4 regions of the Streptomyces sp. SID5643 genome follow, and region 3 is predicted to be linked to each of the others. Evidence: riboswitches for the same ligand, from Rfam matches in the RefSeq annotation. Region 3 holds a riboswitch; each other region holds the start of a gene.
What was found. A riboswitch is a leader RNA that binds a small molecule or an ion and turns the genes downstream of it on or off. The one in region 3 is predicted to bind cyclic di-AMP.
Positions count from the first base shown of each region.

Region 1 (4,168 bases), on a different contig from region 3:
CGCGGTGCTGGCGGTGCTCGGCCTCGACGCGGTCGTCCACGTGGTCGGCGGCGAGGCGTTCGGTGCCCTCGTGGTCGCGGTCAACGCGGCCGCGGGATACCTCACTCTGCTCTTCCTGGTCTTCGCCGGCTACGTGTACGTTCGGGGCCGTAGCACCCCCCTGCCGGGAACCACCCATGTCGTCGTCCTGGGCGCCGGGCTCAACGGCGACCGGCCCGGCCCGCTGCTGACCCGCAGGCTGGAGCGCGCCCTCGCGATCGACGCCGCCCGCGCACCGGACACGCCTGGTGTGGTGTTCGTCGTCTCGGGCGGCCAGGGCGACGACGAGGTCTGCTCCGAGGCGGACGCGATGTCCGACTATCTGCGCGAGCGCGGAGTGCCCGTCGGCCGGATCGTGCGGGAAGACCGCTCCGTCAACACCGGGCAGAACCTCCGTTTCAGCGCGGCCCTCGTGGAGGACACCGCTCCCGGCCGCCGTGCCACGGTGGTCACCAGTTGCTTCCACGTTTACCGCACGACCCTGCTCGCCCGCCGCGTCGGCGTACCCGTGCACGTCGTGGGCGCGCCGACCTCCCCCGCCTACTGGCTGGCCGCGACACTGCGCGAATTCGCCGCCATCCTGTGGCTGGACCGCCTCCCCCTGGTCGGACTCAGCCTTCTCCTGGCAGTACCAGTGGCGACGACGGCCTTCGAGCACTGAAACGCCGGCCGCACACCTCGTGCCGGGCCCTGACCGATCCCTTGACGCGGCCGACGGCATGCGCACACACCGAAGGCCGGACCCGGGGATCGGGGTCCGGCCTTCGGCCGCGTGTCAGGCAGGTGGTCGTGCGGTGGGTCAGCCGACGGAGACGCCGTGGGAGCGCAGGAAGGCGACCGGGTCCACGTCAGAGCCGTAGTCCGGCGTGGTGCGGATCTCGAAGTGCAGGTGCGGTCCGGTCACGTTGCCGGTCGCGCCCGACAGGCCGACCTGCTGCCCGGCGGTCACGGTCTGGCCGGCCGAGACGGAGAGCTGGGACAGGTGGGCGTACTGGGCGTAGTGGCCGTCGTTCAGCCTGATGACGACCTGGTTGCCGTACGCGCCGCCCCAGCCGGCGGAGACGACGGTGCCGGCGCCGACGGCCTTGAGGGAGGTGCCGGTCGGGACGACGAAGTCGACACCGGTGTGGTAGCCGCTGGACCACATGCTGCCGGACATCCGGTACGGGGTGCCGACGGTGGCACCGGCCACCGGGAGGCTGTAGCCGCTCGCGTTGCTCTCGGCGGCGGGCTTGGCGGCGGCCGGCTTCGCGGCGGGCTCCGCCTTCGGGGCCGACTCGGCGGCAGGCTTCGCGGCCGAGGGCTTCGGGGCGGAGGCCTTCGGCGCGGACGGCGCCGAGGACTTCGGCGCGCTCGCGGCCTGCTTGCCGATCGACAGCTTCAGACCCGGGTGGATCAGCGACGGGTCCGAGCCGACGGCGTCGCGGTTGTCCGCGTAGAGCTTCTTCCAGCCGCCGCTGACGTTCTGATCGTCGGCGATCTTCGCGAGACAGTCGCCGGCCTTCACGGTGTACGTGCGGGGGCCATTGGCCTTTTCGGCGGCCTTCTTCTCGGCCGCCGGAGCGGACTGGACGGCCTTTTCCGGAGCCGACTGCGGGGTGGCGGCGTGGGCGCCGGCGGCCCCCATGAGCGGCAGCGCGAGAGCGGCTCCGCCGGTTCCGGCGACGGCGATGGAGCGGGTGAAACGCTGGGTCTTGGGACGGCGGTGCTTACCCTTCGCGGGCATGACGAATTCCTCTCCGTCGCCTGCGAGGTGAGCTGTCGGGTGCGGGCTGGAGATGCCCGGCCGCGCCGGGGCGCGGCTTAACCCCAAGCCGTTCCGGGAACCGGAACAGGCGTCTTACCTGTGGGTCCCCCGCTCCTGCCGTACGTCGGGTCAGTGTGTGCGGGCTCCGGTCGGCGGCAGGATTAGGCGTCCGTCCGGATTGGTGTGGAACGTAAGCGACCAGGACGCAAACGGACAAGCTTGCGGTTGCCCGTGACGGTGTTTTGCTTTGACGCGTCGCCACATCCGCGGTCACCGAGCGTGGATTACCGATCTCCCGCTTTCCTCAACAGCCCTGAACAACACGAGAATTACGTGCACATGGCAACAACGGATCGTCACGAATATGACGATGGTCACGCACCCCGACCCCATCTCCTTTACAGTCGGGGCACGTTATCCCTAAGCGGTTTAAGCTCCTTATTCGGACAGAAACGGCTACTTCCGCTTAAGGCGGACGACCGCGGCATCCAGATCCCCCCGCAGGCCCACGCGCAGCCCGTGATGAAGCAGCACGGCTCCCCGGTGAATTTCGCCCGTTTCGAGGCATTCGTACGATGCGGCCGGGTCGAGGGCGCACAACCGGAGAGCCGGTACGGGCTCGCCGTACCGCTGCGCCTGGAGCCAGGCGAGGACGACGGTCTCGTCTCCGAGGGTGTACTGCACGGCACTCAGTCCGCCCTGCGGGGGACGCAGCCGGTACTGGTCGCCGCGTTGCACCACGGGCCGGATCTCCTTGTAGAGCTCCACCCACTCCCGCGCCTCGGCGAGTTCCTCCCGCGTCCACCGCGTGAGGTCGCCGCCGACCCCCAGCACCCCGGCCATGGCGCTGACGAACCGGAACCTCAGGGAGCTGGCCCGCTGGTTGAGCATGACGTTCGGACTGTCGGTGACCCAGGCGGCCATGACCCGGGCCGGATGGATCTGACTGAAGCCGTGCTGGATGGCGAGCCGGTCGAGCGGGTCGGTGTTGTCGGAGGTCCACACCTGGTCCGTGCGGCTCAGCACACCGAGGTCGATCCGCCCGCCGCCGCCCGAGCAGGACTCGAAGGCCACTCCGGGATGGGCGGCCCGCAGCCGGTCCAGCAGGGCGTACAGGCCGCGCACGTGATCGATCCACAGCCGCTGCGGGTAGGGGTCGTCCGGCCAGCCGGCGTCGGTGAAGCAGCGGTTGAAGTCCCACTTGACGTAGTCGACGGGAGCGCCGGCGAGAAGCCCGTGGAGCTGCTCCCAGAGGTACTCCCGGACGTCCTCGCGGGCGAGGTTGAGTACGAGCTGATTGCGGAACTCCGTCCGCCTTCGTCCCGGTTGGTACTGCACCCAGTCGGGGTGCGCGCGGTACAGGTCGCTGTCCGGGTTGACCATTTCCGGCTCGACCCAGATCCCGAACTGCATGCCGAGGCCGTGCACGTGGTCGGCGAGCGGCTTCAGCCCGCCGGGGAAGCGGTCGGGGTTCGGGGTCCAGTCGCCGAGCCCGGCCCGGTCGCTGGTGCGCGCCCCGAACCAGCCGTCGTCGACCACGAACAGCTCGACGCCCATGGCGGCGGCCCGCTCGGCGAGCGCCCGCTGCTGCTCCTCGGAGATGTCGAACTCGGTGGCCTCCCAGGAGTTGAACAGCACCGGCCGGTCCCGGCCCGCGTCCGGGATCACATGCGCCCGCTGGTAGGCGTGCCAGGCGCGGCTCGCCCCGCCGAAACCGCCGTCGCTCCAGAGCCCGGCGAAGACCGGCGTCGTGTACGACTCCCCCGTGGCCAGCGTCAGCAGCCCCGAGTCGTCGTAGCCCGCGCCGCCGGTGATCTGCACGCGCGCATCCGGGAGCTGGGCCACGGAGATGCGCCAGGACCCGGACCAGCCCAGGGCGCAGCCGTAGACCTCGCCGCGCTCCTCGGTGGCGTCGGCGTCCAGGGCGACCCACGGCAGGTGCTGGTGCGAGGTGTGGCCGCGGCGGCTGCCGATGACCTTCTCGCCGTGGGTGAGGCCGGAGCGCGTCAGGCGTGACTCGGCCCCCCAGCGGCCGTGCAGCTGGGACAGCCGCCACGCGTCGCGGTCGGGCAGGGTCCAGGTCGCGGAGTCGGCGCGCAGCAGTTCGACGTCCGGCCCCCGGTTGTCCAGGGTCACCCAGCGCTCGACGACGTCCGTCGAGGAGGGCATGCGGTAGTGCAGCGTGACGGTCAGGTCGCCGTCGCGGAACCGGAGCCGCAGCTCGCCGTCCCCGGCGTCGTGCCCCTCGAATCGCCACTCGGTGCCGCGCCACCCGGCCGCGCGTACGGACAGGGCGGGGCGCACGAAGCGGGGGCCGCCCTCGACCGGGTACTCCTCGCGTCCGTCGAGCGGGGACTCGAAGGGCCAGTAGTCCGGCAGCGG
Region 1 covers NZ_WWIC01000052.1:105,756-109,923, reverse strand. Annotated here, with positions in the region: gene GTY56_RS06405 (YdcF family protein) at 1-700, shown strand, start outside; gene GTY56_RS06400 (M23 family metallopeptidase) at 839-1,765, opposite strand; cyclic di-AMP (ydaO/yuaA leader) riboswitch at 1,770-1,924, opposite strand; gene GTY56_RS06395 (alpha-galactosidase) at 2,243-4,168, opposite strand, start outside.
Region 1: linked by a shared signal. The riboswitch ahead of GTY56_RS06400 (M23 family metallopeptidase) and the one ahead of GTY56_RS09295 (transglycosylase family protein) in region 3 are both predicted to bind cyclic di-AMP.

Region 2 (4,168 bases), on a different contig from region 3:
GTTCTCGATACGGGTCTCGTCCTGCGGGTCGGTGGAGGCCTGGAGCTCGGCGAGGTATCCGGTGCGCTCCAGCACGGCTTCCAGAACCGTGGCCGGTCCGGCGCCGGACTCGACGATGGTGCGGAGGTCCTCCATCAGCGTGTTGAACCGCTTGACGGCGTTGGTCGAGCGCGCGGCCATGCCGTACGCCTCGTCGACGCGCTTGAGCGCCTGCGGGAAGCTGATCTTCTCCCGCTGGGACAGGGCGTCGATCATCGCCTCGGCGCGGTCGCCGATGCCCCGCTTGGGGACGTTGAGGATCCGGCGCAGCGGTACCGAGTCCTCGGGGTTGGCCAGGACGCGCAGGTAGGCCAGGACGTCCCGGACCTCCTTGCGCTCGTAGAAGCGGACACCGCCGACGACCTTGTAGGGCAGGCCGACGCGGATGAAGACCTCTTCGAAGACACGGGACTGGGCGTTGGTGCGGTAGAAGACGGCGACGTCACCGGCCTTGGCCTCGCCGGCGTCCGTGAGGCGGTCTATCTCATCGGCGACGAACTGCGCCTCGTCGTGCTCGGTGTCGGCGACGTAGCCGGTGATCCGGGCGCCGGAGCCCGCGTTGGTCCACAGATTTTTGGGGCGGCGGGACTCGTTGCGCTCGATGACCGCGTTGGCGGCGCTGAGGATCGTCTGCGTGGAGCGGTAGTTCTGCTCCAGCAGGATCGTCGTGGCGTCCGGGTAGTCCTCCTCGAACTGGAGGATGTTGCGGATCGTCGCGCCGCGGAAGGCGTAGATCGACTGGTCGGCGTCACCGACCACGCACAGCTCGGCGGGCGGGACCTCGGCCTCGGGCGGTACGTCGACGGGGTGCTCGGAGGTGCCGACCAGCTCCCGCACGAGCGCGTACTGGGCGTGGTTGGTGTCCTGGTACTCGTCGACCAGGACGTGCCGGAAGCGGCGGCGGTAGTGCTCGGCGACGTCCGGGAAGGCGCGCAGCAGGTTGACCGTCGTCATGATCAGGTCGTCGAAGTCGAGGGCGTTCGCCTCGCGCAACCGCGACTGGTACAGGGCGTAGGCCTGGGCGAGGGTCTTCTCGAAGCCGTCGGTGGCCTGGGCGGCGAAGTCCTCCTCGTCGATCAGCTCGTTCTTCAGGTTGCTGATCTTGGCGCTGAAGGACTTCGGCGGGAAGCGCTTTGGGTCGAGGTCCAGGTCACGGCAGACCAGGGCCATCAGGCGCTTGGAGTCGGCGGCGTCGTAGATCGAGAAGCTCGATGTGAAGCCGAGCTTCTTGCTCTCGCGGCGGAGGATGCGCACGCACGCGCTGTGGAACGTCATGACCCACATGGCGTTCGCGCGCGGGCCGACGAGCTGCTCGACACGTTCCTTCATCTCGCCCGCGGCCTTGTTGGTGAAGGTGATCGCGAGGATCTGGCCCGGGTGCACGCCGCGCTCGGCGAGGAGGTGGGCGATGCGGTGCGTGAGCACGCGGGTCTTGCCGGAGCCGGCACCGGCCACGATGAGCAGCGGGGAGCCGGAGTGGACGACGGCGGCGCGCTGGTTGTCGTTCAGCCCCTCCAGGAGCGCGGCGGTGTCCACGACCGGGCGGGGCGCGCCGTCCCGGTAGTAGGCGTCCCGGTCCGGGGGCGCGTCGAACTTCCCGCCGAACAGATCGTCCGGAATCGGCTCCGGAACGTGATCGTCCTCGGGCGGCGGCGGGGGCTCGTCCGCGGGGCCCCGCTGGGCCTGGAGGTTCGCCAGGAAGCTGTCGTCAAAGAGGCTGCTCATCGCTCTCCGAGTCTAGGGCGCCCCACTGACAGCCCGCCGCCGCCCTGAGAACATCGCCGGGCGCGCGGGCCCCCCGCCGACCGGCCGGCGGCTCATTGTCGCCCTCCATGACCGCATGATCACGGCGTGCTACACCCCCCGCAATTATGGACAAAGGATGACCGAACTCCCCCGATCGTTCACTCTCGGCAACGTTCATGACCGAGGTCACGAAAATGTATCGGGCATATCACCCATCAACCTTCACAGGGGCCACACGAGTTGGCTACCGTGCGACCAGGCCGCATGACCCCCACCGGCGAACGTCGCCGGGCCGCGCGGCCTCCGCCGAGTCCGGTGTGCCGCAGCGGCAGCCGGAGCCGGGGACCCAACCGTGAACCTGGGGTGAATCGGCCCGACTCCCTGTGCGGAGAGAGCCGTAGGGCAAACCTTCCGAACCACCCGCCCGAACCCGACAGCTAACTCGGTAGGCGGAACGTGGAAGGAGTCGCCTCCCTTGGCGTCGCACCGCAAGTCGCGTCCTACGGGTACGCGCGTGGCAGGCATACGGACCCCCGCCCTCGCAACGGCGGCCCTCACCTCCGTGGCCCTGCTGTCCCAGTCGGCCAACGCCGCTCCCGAGGCCGACGACAAGCCCAGCCTGGAAGAAGTCGAGAAGAAGGTCGACGACCTCTACCGCCAGGCGGGGTCGGCGACCGAGAAGTACAACGCGGCCAAGGAGAAGACGGCGAAGCAGCGCAAACGCGCCGACGCCCTCATCGACGACGTCGCGAAGCGCACCCAGAAGCTCAACGAGGCGCGCGAGGAGCTGGGGTCCTTCGCCTCCGCCCAGTACCGCACCGGCGCCGCCGCCCCGGACACGGCGACGTTCCTGCTCGCGGACACCCCGCAGGACTACTTCGACCAGACCCAGCTGATGGACCGGATGACGGGCCGCCAGAAGGTGGCCGTCGACGACTACATCGCGCAGCAGTCCGAGACGATGAAGAAGCGCCAGGAGGCCACCGAGAGCCTGGAGACGCTCACCGAGTCGCAGGGCGATCTGAAGACGGCCAAGGCGACCGTCCAGCGCAAGCTCGCCGAGGCGCGCGAGCTGATGTCGAGGCTGACCGCCGAGGAGAAGGCCCGCCTCGCGGCGATCGAGAAGCAGAAGCAGGAGGAGGCCGCCCGCAAGGCCGACGAGCTGGCCCGGCAGCAGGCCGCGCAGCGACAGGCACAGGAGGAGGCCGCTCGGCAGCAGGACAGCGGGTCCTCGTCCTCGGGACCGGCGGGCTCCGGCTCGTCCACCCCGACACCCCCGGCCGACTCCTCGTACGCCACCAAGGCCGACAAGGCGCTGGCCTTCGCCCGCGCCCAGATCGGCAAGCCGTACGTGTGGGGCGCTGTCGGCCCCGGCTCCTACGACTGCTCCGGCCTCACCCAGGCCGCCTGGAAGGCCGCGGGCGTCGACCTGCCGCGCACGACCTACGACCAGGTGAACGCCGGCACCACGGTCCCGCTCTCCCAGGCCCAGCCCGGTGACCTGGTCTTCTTCTACGACGACGTCACCCACGTCGGGATCTACATCGGCAACGGCATGATGATCCACGCCCCGAAGCCCGGCACGTACGTGCGCGAGGAGTCGGTCTACTACGACGGCGAGTCGGCCATCCACAGCGTGGTGCGGCCGGCCTGAGAGGGCTCTTCACGCCTTTTGAGGGGCACGCGCGCGTGCCCCTCTCGTAACGGGCGCGGCGCTCTCTAGCATCGGCGCTATGTCCGGTCCCTCCCCGTTTGCCACTTGGTGGTCGACGTACGCGCTGGCGACCGGCATCGTGTCGGTCGGTCTCGACTCGGCGGGGTACGAGGTCCTCTCCCGCATCGTCCTCGCCCTGGCCTGCGCGGCCTGGCTGATGGCGGCCGCGGGCCTCGCCCAGCGGGCACGCGGCGGGTGGCGGGCGGAGACACCGGCCGCACTCACCGCCGTGGCGGCGACCGCCGTCCTCGGCACCGGCTTCTCCGCGGCCGGCCGGCAGTCCCCTGCCGAGGCGCTGCTGGCGCTCGCGATGCTGCTCTGGGCGGTGCTGCTCACCGCGGAGGCCGGTGGGCGGCGCGGCACGGTGTTCCTGCGCTGCGTGGCCACCCAGGGGCTGGCCGTACTCGGTGCCACGCTCGCCGCAGCCGATACGTCGGCCTGGCTGGCCCACGCGGCCCTGGTGCTGTTCTGGCTGGGCCTCGCGCTCTACGGCTTCGCCCTGTTCCGCTTCCAGCCCCGGCAGGTGGAGGAGGGGCGCGGGGACCACTGGCTCGCGGCCGGCGCCCTCGCCGTCTCCGCGCTGGCCGGGGCGGAACTCCTCAGCGCCGACAGCGCGCGCCTGTACCTGTGGAACGAGGAGAACACCGACGTCCTGCGTACGACCACCGT
Region 2 covers NZ_WWIC01000314.1:33,096-37,263, reverse strand. Annotated here, with positions in the region: gene pcrA (DNA helicase PcrA) at 1-1,764, opposite strand, end outside; cyclic di-AMP (ydaO/yuaA leader) riboswitch at 2,080-2,252, shown strand; gene GTY56_RS33795 (C40 family peptidase) at 2,261-3,439, shown strand; gene GTY56_RS33790 (SLAC1 family transporter) at 3,519-4,168, shown strand, end outside.
Region 2: linked by a shared signal. The riboswitch ahead of GTY56_RS33795 (C40 family peptidase) and the one ahead of GTY56_RS09295 (transglycosylase family protein) in region 3 are both predicted to bind cyclic di-AMP.

Region 3 (4,168 bases):
CGAGCGGGTACGCGTCGACGAGCTCCGCGTAGTACTCGGTCATCTCGGCCGCCGAGCGCTCCTTGCCCTCGAAGGTGTAGACGCCGTCCTTGTAGAACTCGGAGGCGGCGACGTCGAGCGCCAGGGCGATCTGCTCGCCGGGGGTGTAACCGGCTTCCTTGATCGCTTCCAGGATGAGGTCGAGGGCCTCGCGGTTGGAGCCGAGGTTCGGGGCGAAGCCGCCCTCGTCGCCGAGGCCGGTGGCCAGGCCCTTGCTCTTCAGGACCTTCTTCAGCGTGTGGTAGACCTCGGCGCCCCAGCGCAGGGCCTCGGAGAAGGACTCCGCGCCGATCGGGGCGATCATGAACTCCTGGATGTCCACGTTGGAGTCGGCGTGCGAGCCGCCGTTCAGGATGTTCATCATCGGCACCGGCAGCAGGTGCGCGTTGGGGCCGCCCAGGTAGCGGAACAGCGGCAGGTCGCTGGCCTCGGAGGCGGCGTGGGCGACGGCGAGCGAGACGCCGAGGATGGCGTTGGCGCCGAGGGAGCCCTTGTTGTCGGTGGCGTCCAGGTCGAACATGGCCTGGTCGATCAGGCGCTGCTCGGTGGCGTCGTAGCCGACCAGCTCCGGGCCGATCTGCTCGATGACCGCGAGGACGGCTTTCTCCACACCCTTGCCGAGGTAGCGGTTCGAGTCGCCGTCGCGGAGCTCGATGGCCTCGAAGGCGCCCGTGGAGGCGCCGGACGGGACGGCGGCACGACCCGTGCTGCCGTCGTCGAGGCCGACCTCGACCTCGACCGTGGGGTTGCCTCGGGAGTCCAGGATTTCCCGGGCTACGACGACGTCGATGGACGGCACGAGCATCTCCTTCTTGGTGTGACGCGGTGATGCGGGTCGCGTGGACCCGGCGGGGTGCGGGCCGCGGTGGCTCGCGACATGAGCCTAACCGGCTCCGGGCGATCGGCCACCGGGTCGCCCACCCCATGGACAGAACCGAGAGTAAATTGTTTCCGAACGGAACAAAGCCGGTTCGCGAAGTACGGCAGAAAAAACCCCGCTCCGGTGCGTACGGGGGATGACGCGCCGGAGCGGGGAGCTGGTGGGCCCTGGGCGGGCCCGGGTGGGCCGCTGCTTACTTCAGGTGCAGCTGCTGGCCGGGGTAGATGAGGTTGGCATCGGTGATGATGTCCTTGTTCAGCTGGTACAGCTTCTCCCAGCCGCCCTTGACCTTCTCCTCGGCCGCGATCGAGCTCAGGGTGTCGCCCTTGACGACCTTGTACTCGCCGTCACCCTTCTTGACCTTCTTGCCGGTCGGGGTGGTCACGGTCTTCTTGGCCGCCGGGCGCTCGTCGGAGCGGGAGGCCGGCTGCTCCTGGGTCTCGCGGGTCTCGGTGCCCTGCTGGCTCTGCGAGGAGCTGCCGGAGTCGTCGGCGGAACCGCCACCGGTGTAGCCGGCGCTCGACAGGCCCTTGCCGCAGACCGGCCAGGCGCCCTTGCCCTGGCCCGCGAGGACCTTCTCGGCGATCTCGATCTGCTGGGCCTTGGTGGCCTGGTCGGCGGTGGAGGCGTACTTGGTGCCGCCGTAGCCGGCCCAGGTGGAGGCGGAGAACTGCAGGCCGCCGTAGTAGCCGTTGCCGGTGTTGATGGACCAGTTGCCGCCGGACTCGCACTGGGCGACCGCGTCCCACTCGGAGGCGGTGGCGGCGGAGGCGTTGCCGGCCGCCATCAGCGGGGCGGCGACGGCGGCACCGGTGACGCCGGCGAGCGCGACGACGCGAGTGGCCTTGGACGGACGACGGTGCTTGCCCTTGCTGGAAAACAGCATGGAGAGATCCCCTCACCGACGCCTGCGAGGTGAGCTGTCGGGTTCGGGCCGGTTGAGTTGCCCGGCCGCGCCCCTCCCGGGACACGGCTTCACCCCAAGCCCTTCCGGCACAACCGGCCGGTCGGGCACCTACCTTGGGTCCCCCGCTCCTGCCTACGGCGCTTGACGCGACGACTGTTCCCGTACGGCCGCTGGCAGGATTCGGCGTTGCGGCAGCCGGGGCTCGCGGTGACGAGCGGTCACGACCGTAGGCACGCCGCCCACCGAATTTCAAAGACGATCAAGGCTTCTGAGATCTATCTCTCACCGGCCTTATACGGGACATTCAGTATGAAAACGTGACGTGAACTCACCCGGTTTAGGGGGGACTTCGACCGTCGTTTCCGCACTGCCCGAACAGCTACTTCTCGTCCGCTTCGCCCTCGACCGCGAGCGCCTGACCGGGATGGATGAGGTCGGGGTCGTCGCCGACCGCCTTCTCGTTGCTGTCGTAGAGCGCGTGCCATCCGCCGCTGACACGAAGGGCGTCGGCGATGGACCAGAGGCTGTCGCCGACGCCGACGATGTAGGCACCCTCGGACGCGTCGGCGGAACTCTCGTCGGCGGGCGCGGAGTGACGCCCCGTGGACTTCTCCGCACCGCCGCTCTCGGGCGCACGGGTTTCGTCGGCACTGGGACCGCGATGGCGGCCGGAGCCGGTCTCGGACGACGCCGAGGAGTCGTCGCCCTGCCGCGCGTTGCCGGACTTGCCGCCCTCGGGAGTGGCCGACGGAGAGCCGCCCGGCTGCTCGTCCCGCGACGAGCCGTCGGATTCGCCTGATCTATCGGTTTTGGCGGTTTCGTCCTTCGAAGACGACGACGCGTCAGGCGACGGAGACGAGGAGGGGCTTTCAGAAGGGGACGAACCCAGCGAATCGAGCAATCCGGGCGAGTCCACCTCACCGGATGATGCGGACGAGTCGGGTGATTCCGACCCCTTGTCCTGCTGGAGCCCCGAGAGCAGTCCACAGGTGCGCCATGCGCCGACCCCCTGGTCGGCGAGGATTCTCTCGGCCACGGCTATCTGCTGGGAGCGGCTGGCCAGGTCGGCGCTCGCGGCGTAGTCGAGGCCGCCGTGCTTCTCCCAGTCGTCCTGGGACAACTGGAGGCCGCCGTAGTAGCCGTTGCCGCTGTTCTGGCTCCAGGCGCCACCGCTCTCGCAGTCCGCGACCCGGTCCCAGGTCGTGCCGTCGGCCGCACTGGCACCGGAGGCCCCGAGGAGCGGGATCGCGATGGCGGAGCCGGTCACCCCGGCCGCCACGAGGAGAGCCGGAGCCTGGCGGGGGCGGCGGTGCCGACCGTTCCCGGAGAGCATACGGAGACCTTTCGCGAGACAGCAGTGACCGAGGCGGTGCGATTCCCCGCCGCGTTGATGGGTGAACGTATCGGCAGTCGATCACTTGTCACAAGTTCATGCCGCGTAGATCACGTGAAGATCACAAGTCTGATGTTTCGTCACGTCCGGTGGGTGCGAACTCCACCGGCAGGGTGCGCAGCCCCCGCATGATGAGGCCGCCACGCCATCTCAGCTCGGCCGGATCCGCCGCGAGCCGCAGGTCCGGGAGGCGGGTCAGGAGCGTGGCGAGCGCGGTCTGGCCCTCCAGCCGGGCGAGCGGGGCTCCGAGGCAGTAGTGGATGCCGTGGCCGTACCCGAGGTGCTGGTTGTCGCGGCGGGAGAGGTCCAGCACGTCCGGATCGGCGAACCGCTCCGGGTCACGGTCCGCGGCGGCCAGGACCACGAGGACGGGGTCGCCCGCCTCGATGCGCTGCCCACCGAGGGAGAGGGGCTGCGTGGCGAAGCGCCAGGTGGCGAGCTCCACGGGGCCGTCATAGCGGAGGAGTTCCTCGACGCCGGTCTCCAGCAGGCCGGTCTCCCCCGCGACGAGGGACGCCTGGAGCCGGGCACGCTGCCCGGGGTGGGTGAGCAGCGCGTAGGTGCCGTTGCCGATCAGGTTCACGGTCGTCTCGAAACCGGCGAACAGCAGGATGAAGGCCATGGCCGCCGCCTCGTTCTCCGTGAGGTGCTCGCCGTGGTCGGAGGCGCGGATGAGACCGGAGATGAGGTCCTCTCCGGGGGCGGGCTCGGCGGGCAGCGCCTCGCGCTTGCGGTGGATGAGGTCGGCGAGGTAACCGCGCATCTTCTTCACCGACCGCGCCACGCCGCCCCGCGGCCCGCCCTGGTGGCGGATCATCATGCCCGCCCAGTCGCGGAAGTCGTCCTGGTCCTCGCGCGGGACGCCGAGCAGCTCGCAGATGGCGTAGATGGGCAGCGGGAAGGCGAACTCGTGGATCAGGTCGGCTGATCCCTTCCGCGCGAACCCGTC
Region 3 covers NZ_WWIC01000075.1:15,668-19,835, reverse strand. Annotated here, with positions in the region: gene eno (phosphopyruvate hydratase) at 1-838, opposite strand, end outside; gene GTY56_RS09295 (transglycosylase family protein) at 1,113-1,805, opposite strand; cyclic di-AMP (ydaO/yuaA leader) riboswitch at 1,810-1,976, opposite strand; gene GTY56_RS09290 (LysM peptidoglycan-binding domain-containing protein) at 2,206-3,159, opposite strand; gene GTY56_RS09285 (cytochrome P450) at 3,281-4,168, opposite strand, start outside.

Region 4 (4,168 bases), on a different contig from region 3:
CCGGAGCCGAAGCGCAGGCGGTGCGCGCCGGTGGCACGCTCGGCGTGCAGCGCAGTGACCGCCCGCGCTCGCTCGCCGTCCCCGCGCGCCACCGCGTCCACGATCGCGCCGTGCTCCGTCCAGGACTCCACCGGGCTGGCCGGTGCGTCCACGGCGTACATCCACGCGATCTTGTGGCGGAGCTGGGTGAGCATCGAGGTCAGTGCGGGGCTGCCACAGGCCTGGGCGAGCGTTTCGTGGAACCAGCCGTCGAGGGAGCGCAGGTCGTCACTGCTGCCCCGGCGGGCCCGCTCCTGGCCCAGCCGGACCAGGCCGCGCAGGACCTTCAGATGCGCCTCGGTGCGGCGCTGGGCGGCGCGGGCCGCTCCGAGCGGCTCCAGGAGCATGCGCATCTCCAGCAGGTCGCCCGCCTCCTGCTCGGTGGGTTCGGCCACGCACGCGCCCGCGTGCCGGCGGGTCACCACGAAGCCCTCGGCCTCCAGGGTGCGCAGCGCCTCCCGGACGGGCACCCGCGAGACGCCGTAGCGGCGCGCGAGGAGTTCCTCGGTGAGCCGGCTGCCGCGCGCGAGGACACCCGCGACGATGTCGTCCCGGATGGCCGTGCACACCGAGTGCGCGGGAATACGCATGACCGACCTCCCCATTAATCCCCGTGAAACGCCGACGAGCGGCGCCCGTTCCGTGACTCTATTGCAATGAGCCGGAATTTCCGACGGCCATCGGGAATCCAGGGATATTTTTTGGACAGGCCACCGCCGTAAACGCCGAAAGCCCCGGCTCGGGGAGCCGGGGCTTCGGGAACGGCGCGGGGGTTCCGGTCAGAGGTTCACGCCGTGGGAGCGGAGGTAGGCGACCGGGTCGATGTCCGAGCCGTACTCGGCGCTCGTGCGGGCCTCGAAGTGCAGGTGCGGGCCGGTGACGTTGCCGGTCGCGCCGGACAGGCCGATCTGCTGGCCGGGGGTGACCTGCTGGCCGACCGAGACGCCGACGGAGGACAGGTGGCCGTACTGGGTGTACGTCCCGTCGTTCATCTTGATGACGACCTGGTTGCCGTACGAACCGCCCCAGCCGGCCTCGACGACGGTGCCCGCCCCGACCGCGTGGACGGAGGTGCCGGTGGCGGCGTGGAAGTCGACACCGGTGTGGCTGCCGGAGGACCACAGGCCGCTGCTGGCCTTGTAGCTGGTGGAGACGTACGAGCCGGAGATCGGGGCCACATAGGCGTTGAGGCGCTTGCGCTCGGCCTCGCGGGCGGCGCGCTCCTTGGCCTCGCGGGCCTTCTCGGCCGCTTCCTTGGCCCTCTCGGCCAACTCGGCGGCCCGCTTGCGCGCGGCCTCCTCGGCCTTCCGCTTGGCGGCGGCCTCCTCGGCGGCCTGCTGCTGCGCGATCGCCTGGGCGTCGATCTGCTGGGCCACGGTGTCGCCCATGGTGACGACCGGGGTGAGGCCGGTCTGCTCGGGGCTGGGCTCGGCGGCGAAGGCAGCGGGGGCCGCCACGGTGCCGATCACGCCGGTGGTGGCGAGGGCCGCGACGCCCGCCGCGCGGGCGGTGCCGCGCTGGATCCTGCTGGGACGACGGTGCTTCCCGGTGGCGCGAGTGAACGCCATGTAGTGGCTGGTCCTTTCCTTCCCTCTCGCCTACCGGGTTAGCTGACGGGTTCGGAGCAGGAAGGTCTCCTACGGACTCCCTCGCGACTCGCGCGGGCGCCCGATTCACCCCAGGGACTGCGGTGGGTCCCCGGCTCCCCTGGCTCGCGCCGTACGGGGACTCGGCGATGACTGTCCGGTGCCGCGGGTGCGGCGCACTGCCTGACGAACAGCCCGGACGACGCTAAGCGGCGCCGCTTTCAATTCCCAAACGAATCCAGGTGTTTGTAGCGCATCCCACAGGGCAGACAGGCAACTCCCATATCAATTCGGGCATAAAGGGGCCCTGGTGCCTTTGAAGACAACCAGGGCCCCTGCGCGCGTGCCGCTACTCGGCCGCGACGACGGTGACTTCGCCGATGCCCAGGGCCTCGACAGGCGCCTTGATCTGCGCCGCGTCGCCGACGAGGACGGTCACCAGACGGTCCACCGGGAAGGCGCTCACGGCCGCCGCGGTGGCCTCCACGGTGCCGGTCGCGGCGAGCTGACGGTACAGCGTGGCCTGGTAGTCGTCGGGCAGGTGCTGCTCGACCTGGTCGGCCAGCGTGCTCGCGACCGCCGCTGCCGTCTCGTACTTGAGCGGAGCCACCCCGACCAGGTTCTGCACGGCGACGTCCCGCTCGGCGTCGGTCAGTCCCCCGGCGGCGAGAGTGCGCAGCACCGTCCAGAGGTCCTCCAGAGCCGGGCCGGTGTTGGGCGTGTCGACGGAACCGCTGATGGCGAGCATCGCGGCACCCGTGCCGTCCGGCGCGGACCTGAGGACCTGGCCGAACGCCCGAACGCCGTAGGTGTAGCCCTTCTCCTCGCGCAGGACGCGGTCCAGGCGGGAGGTGAGGGTGCCGCCGAGGCAGTACGTGCCGAGCACCTGCGCGGGCCACACGCGGTCGTGCCGGTCCGGGCCGACCCGGCCGATCAGCAGCTGCGTCTGGACGGCGCCGGGGCGGTCCACGATGACGACCCGGCCGGTGTCGTCGGCGGTCACCGGCGGCACCGGACGCGGCTCGGCCGAGGAGCCCGTCCAGGCCCCCAGGGTGTCGCCGAGCAGGGCGTCGAGGTCGATACCGGTGAGGTCGCCGACGACGACGGCGGTGGCCGTCGCGGGGCGGACGTGCTTCTCGTAGAAGGCGCGAACGGCCGCGGAGTCGATCGCGGCGACCGTCTCCTCGGTGCCCTGCCGGGGCCGCGACATGCGCGCGTCCGACGGGAACAGCTCCTTGGAGAGCTCCTTGGCGGCACGGCGGGAGGGGTTGGCCAGTTCGTGCGGGATCTCGTCGAGGCGGTTGGTGACCAGCCGCTCGACCTCGCTGTCGGCGAACGCGGGCGCCCTCAGCGCGTCGGCGATCAGGTTCAGCCCCTTGGCGAGACGGGAGGCCGGCACCTCCAGGCTGAGCCGGACGCCGGGGTGGTCGGCATGCGCGTCGAGGGTGGCGCCGGCACGCTCCAGCTCGGCGGCGAACTCCTCGGCGGAGTGCTTGTCGGTGCCTTCGGAGAACGCCCGGGCCATGATCGTGGCCACACCGTCGAGACCGGCCGGCTCCGCCTCCAGGGGGGCGTCCAGCAGCACCTCCACGGCGACGACCTGCTGGCCGGGGCGGTGGCAGCGCAGCACCGTCAGACCGTTGTCGAGCGTGCCGCGCTCGGGGGCGGGGAAGGCCCACGGCTTGGCGTCGCCCGACTGGGGCCGGGGGTGGAAGTCCATCGTGGCGAGCTCGGTCACCGGGCCGCCTCCTCGTTCTCGTCCTGGTCGGCGGGGGCTTCGGGGGCGGTCGGCTCGTACACGAGCACCGCGCGGTTGTCGGGCCGCAGGCGGGCCTTGGCGACCTCCTGGACCTCCTCCGCCGTGATCTCCAGCACACGCTGGACGGCGGTCAGGGCGAGCTGCGGGTCGCCGAACAGCACGGCGTACCGGCACAGTTCGTCGGCGCGGCCGGCGACCGTGCCGAGCCGGTCCAGCCACTCGCGCTCCAGCTGGGCCTGGGCGCGCTCCATCTCCTCGGCCGTGGGGCCCTCCTCGGCGAACCGGGCGAGCTCCTCGTCGATGGCGGTCTCGATGGCCGGCACCTCCACGTCACCGGACGTCTTCACGTCCAGCCACCCCAGGGAGGGCGCCCCGGCGAGCCGCAGCAGGCCGAAGCCGGCCGCCACGGCCGTACGGTCGCGCCGCACCAGCCGGTTGTAGAGGCGGGAGGACTCGCCGCCGCCGAGGACGGTGAGGGCGAGGTCGGCCGCGTCGCACGCGCGCGTGCCGTCGTGCGGCAGCCGGTAGGCGGCCATCAGGGCGCGCGCCGGGACCTCCTCCTCGACGACCTCGCGCAGCTGCTCGCCGATGGTCTCCGGCAGCGAGCCGTCGCGCGGGGCGGGCTTGCCGTCGTGACCGGGGATGGAGCCGAAGTACTTCTCGACCCAGGCGAGGGTCTGCTCCGGGTCGATGTCGCCGACCACGGAGAGCACGGCGTTGTTCGGCGCGTAGTAGGTGCGGAAGAACGCCCGCGCGTCCTCCAGGGTCGCCGCGTCCAGGTCGG
Region 4 covers NZ_WWIC01000002.1:34,862-39,029, forward strand. Annotated here, with positions in the region: gene GTY56_RS00415 (GntR family transcriptional regulator) at 1-629, opposite strand, end outside; gene GTY56_RS00420 (M23 family metallopeptidase) at 819-1,607, opposite strand; cyclic di-AMP (ydaO/yuaA leader) riboswitch at 1,620-1,784, opposite strand; gene GTY56_RS00425 (insulinase family protein) at 1,975-3,363, opposite strand; gene GTY56_RS00430 (M16 family metallopeptidase) at 3,360-4,168, opposite strand, start outside.
Region 4: linked by a shared signal. The riboswitch ahead of GTY56_RS00420 (M23 family metallopeptidase) and the one ahead of GTY56_RS09295 (transglycosylase family protein) in region 3 are both predicted to bind cyclic di-AMP.